One region of the Clostridium sp. genome, then DNA from elsewhere that is predicted to be linked to it. Evidence: riboswitches for the same ligand, from Rfam matches in the RefSeq annotation. Region 1 holds a riboswitch; the other holds the start of a gene.
The links. Region 1 has a riboswitch for S-adenosylmethionine ahead of LKE46_RS12875 (ABC transporter permease). Riboswitches for the same ligand answer to the same signal wherever they lie in the genome.
Positions count from the first base shown of each region.

Region 1 (3,217 bases):
AACATCTTTATTTATATTTTTCCTTATTTTATCAAGATCATATTGTGCAAGCAGCGGCCCATTGCACCGACATAAGTTCTGCGGTTGATCAGCCGAATATATCTTCCCGCATTTTGAACATTCCAGATACTTTAAATAAGTCATGGGAACAATCTCCTCCATCCAAAATCTTATATTATATGTTATATGAAAATGGATTTTCCACTTTTGTAAAGAACTCATCATATATTTGACTTTTAATACGTGTAAAATCATAGCTGCTTCTGTCTCTGGGCCTAGGTAAACCAACAGGTATAATCTTCTTGACTCTGCCGGGTCTACTGGACAATACAACCACCCTGTCTCCAAGATAAACTGCTTCATCTATATCATGGGTTACAAGTATCATGGTAGTATTTTCCTTCTTCCATATTTTAAGAATTTCCTGCTGCATATTAATGCGTGTCATAGCATCCAGTGCACCAAAAGGCTCATCCAGCAGCAACAGTTTTGGTTTGTTTATAAGTGACCTGGCAATACTTATTCTCTGTTTCATCCCTCCTGATAGCTGGGAAGGATAGGACTTCGCAAAATTAGTTAATTCAACCAGGTCCAACTGTTCATAAACCAGCTTTCTCTTTTCTTCTTTGGACATCTTCTTGCTTATTCCGAATTCTATATTTTTTTCTACTGTAAGCCATGGGAAAAGTCTGGATTCCTGAAACACCATTCCTCTGTCTATTCCAGGACCATCGACAGCCTTACCATAGGAAAGTATATTACCTACATAATCTCTATCCAGACCGACTATTATTCTAAGCAGAGTACTTTTCCCGCATCCACTTGATCCAACAATACTTAAAAACTCTCCCTGTTTAACTGATAAATTTATATTGTTTAAAACATTGAGATCACCACCTTCTTTTTTAAAAGTTTTATTCAAATTTTCTATTTCAATAGCACCTGGTTTCTCCTGTACCACGGACATGATTTCTCAACTCCCTAATTAATCAATCTTAGCTACCTGAATCCCATCTTACAACTAAAATTTGCAGCTTCTTTATTATATAATCTATCAAGAATCCAATTACACCTATTGAAGCAACCCCTACCAGCATTATATCCGGTTGTGATAATTCTCTTGCATAGGATATTGAATATCCTATACCTGAAGTTGCTGCAATTATCTCTGCTGTAATTACACTCATCCATGCACTTCCAATTCCAATGCGCAGGCCTGTAAAAATAGATGGCAGTGCTGATGGAAAAACTATTTTTTCAAGTGTCTCAAGCTTACTTTTTTCTAATATTTCAGAAACTTCCAAATACTTTTTGTCTGCTCCCTTTATTCCATAAATAGTATTTATAAGTATCGGCCAAAAACTTCCGATTACTATTACCGTTATTTTAGAAGCTTCACCTATTCCCATCCATAGTATAAGAACGGGAACCCATGCCACAATAGGAATTGGTCTTAAAAACCCTATAAGCAGGTCAACAGCATTTTCTGCTATTCTGAACAATCCAATGAATATACCACATATTATTCCTAAAGATGCACCTATACAATAGCCTTTTATAACTCTCAGTATACTTATAGACAAATTTCTCGCCAGATCTCCACTTTTAACCATATCTATAAATGCCAGAAATATGGTATGAGGAGACGGTAGTACGGACTGTTTAATAAGTCCTCTATCACTTAAAATTTGCCACAGTATAATAAGTATTATCGGAACTATAAGTGCAATACCTATTCTACCAATAAATTTAATTTTTTTACTAAAGCCGGACTTTACGTTCATCTTTACACACCTCATATTTTGACTTAATTAAGAAAGCTGTTTTTCAAATAAGAAAAACAGCTTGAATTCAATCTAAAACATTTCAAAATCAACTATTTTTCTTATCTCTCAGAATAGTAAATACTCTGCAGGAATTAACACCATTGCATTCTAATGAAAAATGCTGGTTGTCGGGCTTCATAGGGCCAGTCCCTCTGCCTCTCGTGATAAGAGAATATACAGTTTTCAACATATAATTATATATTCCACTTTGTCAATAATCCACTATTAAATTTTCTATAAATTATGCAAATACAAAAAATCCTGTTCTCTTAATGCAGAGGCAGAATTTATCCGCGGTCCCACTCTGTTTACTGTAAATAGATTCTCATACAGCAACTCTATAATTAATGCTCAAGAATGCACTTCAGTTAATTCCGTTCAGGACTTCTCACAGCTTACAAAAATCCCTCTCTTCGAACTTTTCTCAACCTACTCTTCTCCATCATTGCAAATATTTCTTTTATATTTCTTCAACTTTGTGTATTATTATATCAAAGAAAATAATATATTACAAATACCAAAAACATATCTAATTTATAGCTATAAGATATAAATTATGAAGGGTGATTATCATGGATATAAGACAACTCAAGTACTTTCTTACAATAGTAGAAAAGGGAAGTATAACTAAAGCTGCACGACAACTTCACATAGCACAGCCTCCATTAAGTCAGCAGCTCAAACTGCTGGAAAAAGAGCTTGGAATTAAATTGATAGAAAGAAATACAAGAAAGCTGCAAATAACTGATGCGGGAAGGATACTTCAATACCGTTCCAAACAAATTCTTGAACTGACTAAAAATACAAAAAAAGAACTTGAAAATTTAAAGGACGGATTTAAGGGTATACTATCTATAGGTACAGTAGCATCTTCCGGTACTACAATACTGCTGAAAAAATTAAATGATTTTCATGAAAAGTATCCCCACATAAACTTTACTATAAGAGAAAGCAGCACCTCTGAAATTCTCAAACTCCTCAATACAGGAATTATAGAAGTTGGTATAGTATTTACTCCTTTTAATTCTGAAAAGTTTGAATCATTGCTGCTTCCAAGTGAATCAATGGTTGCAGTTGTAAAACAGGGTTCCTATTTTGACAGTCTCAAAAATAAAATCAGTTTAGACGGTTTAATAAACAAGCCGTTGATAGTAGACCACAAATTTAAAGATATGCTAATTTCATCCTGTCATCAAATTGGTTTCGAACCTAGAATACTATGTGAAAATGAAGATGCAAGGTCGGTTTTACTATGGGCTGCTACTGGTATTGGTATAGGTGTGGTTCCAAAATCTGCTTCAGAGCTGATTCCCCGACTAAGTTTAAAATATATTGAAATAAACGAATTATCCCTCAAAACTCGTCCTGCAGTAGTATGGGTTAGAAATAGG
Region 1 covers NZ_JAKVOI010000001.1:2,634,973-2,638,189, forward strand. The annotation lists gene LKE46_RS12865 (threonine synthase) at 1-144, opposite strand, end outside; gene LKE46_RS12870 (ABC transporter ATP-binding protein) at 176-967, opposite strand; gene LKE46_RS12875 (ABC transporter permease) at 996-1,784, opposite strand; SAM riboswitch class I at 1,883-1,997, opposite strand; gene LKE46_RS12880 (LysR family transcriptional regulator) at 2,399-3,217, shown strand, end outside.

Region 2 (3,217 bases), 1.6 Mb from region 1:
TTCTCCTATACATTTTTCAACTATAAGTCCATTTTTCTCAAGAGGATTCATAATACGATTCAATGTAGTTAATTTCATCTTTGCTTTAAGTAAGATTTCATTTTTACTCATGGCTCCATTTTTCTGAAGTAAATTAAATATCTTTTTTTCGTCCACTTTTAAGTTTTGTAACAATTTGCAATCATTTAGCATAGCAATCATACCTTTTGTTCCATGTATTTTAATTAAAACAAAAAGATCAAGCTTTCATAATAAATACAAAACAAATATGCTCCAATATGAAGAACTTGATCTCTAGTTTTCTAGTCAATCAATTAGAATACTTATCACCATTCAGCTATAAATAAGCATCTGCTAAAATTCGCTGCCATTGTAGAAAATGTCAAATTTATTTTTTGTGTCAGATTTTGCTTTTTTATAGGCTACTCTATAAAGCTGCATCATCGCATTAATTTCTCTATCACTTAGGCTATTATAAAATACCTTCGGGCAACTTATAAAAGCCTCTTGTTCATCCTGCTGTGAAAAATTATTTCTCATTATATTTAAAAATCTACTCTCTATGCTATTCATAAAAATTCCCCCATTCCATACTTTGTATTTAAACTATGCTTCTGTTCAAAAAGCTATCGTAACTATGACTAAATTAAAAAGCTATTTTTCTTATAAGAAAAATAGCTTTTATAAAAACAAGTTTTTTACACAACTAAATTTCTTATCTTCCAGAATACCACCTTCACTCTGTAGGAATTGACACCGATACATATATAAATGCCGGTTGTCGGGCTTCAAAGGGCCAGTCCCTCCACCACTCTTGATAAGACCATATTAAATTATATACAAATTATTTAAATATTTCTTGTATTATATCATCATATACTTAACTCTGTCAATACAAAAATTTAAAAAATTCCTCGTATAAGGAGATAGCTTTTATATTTATTATTAAATCAGTCTTACTTTTTCATTTTTTTCTATCTGTACAACTTTTCCATCCTGAACGACCAAAGTTATAGAACCATACCTTATCGTACTCAGCATACATATGAGCTTATCTAGATTTTCTTGTGAAATACTGTTATTATGCAGTTCCTTCTTATTCACTGCTACCACTCCCCCTACAAATATCATTTTAAAAAACCTTCTCGCAAGATGAATGCAAGAAGGTTTGAAATTTCTTCTATTTCTCATCTTTCAGGTATATCCTGTAGGAATTGGCACCTTGAAATTAAATCCAGGTTGCCGGGCATCATCGGGCCAGTCCCTCTGCCTCTCTCGATAAGAATATCTATATAAAATTAAAAATAAAAAAAGCCTTGTCCCTATTATATCATAGAGACGAAGCTTAAACTCCGCGGTTCCACTCTTTTTGGACTACAAGTCCCTCTTTTTTTCAGGTACATCATTATACCCCATTGCTGTAACGGGCAAACCCGATGTAGTCTACTATAATTTCGATACATGACTCAAAAGGGCACTTCATCTAAGATAAATTTGGAAATCTTCCAGCATCAAATTTCCTCTCTTGAAATTCATACTTAAACTACTTTCCTTTTTCAATGTCTTTAATTAATTCTCAGCACTAACATTAAAATTATAGTTATATTATACATGTAAATATTCTTTTGTCAATATTCTTTTTTGCCTTTCCATCCCTTTAAATCAATCTGGCAATGGGCCCTGAAGGATTGATTATATCTTTGATTTTGTCATATGGAATTTCTATTTTAAACAGTCCATAAGAATAAGGTGTGTACTCATATACCTGATAGTAAATGACAAGACTGTCTGGAGTTAGATAGTATTCCTGATCCTTCGTAATGCCATTGTATTCATTAATTAAAGTTATGTTGTTGTCTTTTATATACCGATATGCTATTTCATTCAAAACTGCAGCATAGTCTGTGCTCTGGTTGAACAATTCATTGAAACTGTATATGTGCCCTGTCTTTGCATCAATCGTTAAAGAAGAGTATTTTGTAAATCCGTGGGCAGCTCTGTTTACATAAGTATACATTGCAAATAATATGCTCAGTAAATTACTTTTATTTAACCGCACCTCATAAGTTCCAAGTACCTGATTAAAATCCGTAACTCCATCCACAAGCACCTGGCTTTTAAAAAGTCTGCTTACCTGGTCTATAATCGCCTCATTAATTTTGGATATATTTTCTCCGTTGCTGGCATTCTCTATCACTGGATACGATATGCTGAACTCTTCAGGCATCAATTTTTGTTCTGACAAATTCACAGGCACATCTTTATTATCATTTCTGCTGTATTTTAAATAAAAGTCTTCAGCATCGAATAACTCGCTTAAATTATCTGGATAGCTAAAATAAAGCATTTTATATATTCTCCCTATAAACTCATTTTCTACAATTATACTATTATATTTATGCAGCTAATGTGCATGGTTTCTTTCAAAATACATAACAATGCATTCAAAGAAATTTTTGTAAAAATTTCTTCCTCTTGAACCTGCTTTTTTCCCTTTCATGCATAATCTATTTACACTGGCAAATCTTTATTCTATAGTGTATGTAAATTGAGTTAGGTGATGAATATGGTAAAAAATATAGCAGATAAAATCACACTATATATAAAATATAACAGCTATATAAAAGACAATGACAGTATTGAAAAGATCAACTATTCAATACAGGTGCTCGTAAATGAAACCTTCAAGTTGGTAGTGCTTTTTACTTTGTTTACAGTATTGGGAAAATTGAATTACTTTTTATTTTCCCTTATAATCTTACTTTCCACAAGGACTTTTTCAGGAGGATATCACAGCAACTCGACACTGTTGTGTTTATTTTGGACAACCACATTCTTTTTGTTTACTTCAATAATTTGTCCCTTAATTCCTGTATTCACTGCTTGGATTTATTATATCCTCGCTTTAGCAGGCATAACCACATTTTTACTGAAAAGTCCTTGTGAAAACAAAACAAGACCAACGAGAAACAAAAAGCGTATTTTGCATTTCAAGATAATATCGACTTGTTTTACAGTATTCTGGATGATTGTACTGTTGTTCTTTATATCAGACGATAGCTATCTCAACTGCGGCTTTTTTACAATATTGCTTCAACTGCCTCAATTAATATATCTAAAAAGAGAGGATGTTTAATATGAATAAATTGAATAAAAAACTCGCTATTACAAAATGTGGATTCCTTCTTGCTGCTTTTGCTGTTTTAGTCAGCAATAC
Region 2 covers NZ_JAKVOI010000001.1:1,059,115-1,062,331, reverse strand. The annotation lists gene LKE46_RS05335 (ROK family transcriptional regulator) at 1-192, opposite strand, end outside; gene LKE46_RS05330 (hypothetical protein) at 355-573, opposite strand; SAM riboswitch class I at 713-824, opposite strand; gene LKE46_RS05325 (YezD family protein) at 946-1,191, opposite strand; SAM riboswitch class I at 1,185-1,285, opposite strand; T-box leader at 1,332-1,569, opposite strand; gene LKE46_RS05320 (DUF3298 and DUF4163 domain-containing protein) at 1,658-2,347, opposite strand; gene LKE46_RS05315 (accessory gene regulator ArgB-like protein) at 2,567-3,136, shown strand; gene LKE46_RS05310 (AgrD family cyclic lactone autoinducer peptide) at 3,138-3,217, shown strand, end outside.
Region 2: another riboswitch for S-adenosylmethionine. It lies ahead of LKE46_RS05325 (YezD family protein); the one in region 1 lies ahead of LKE46_RS12875 (ABC transporter permease).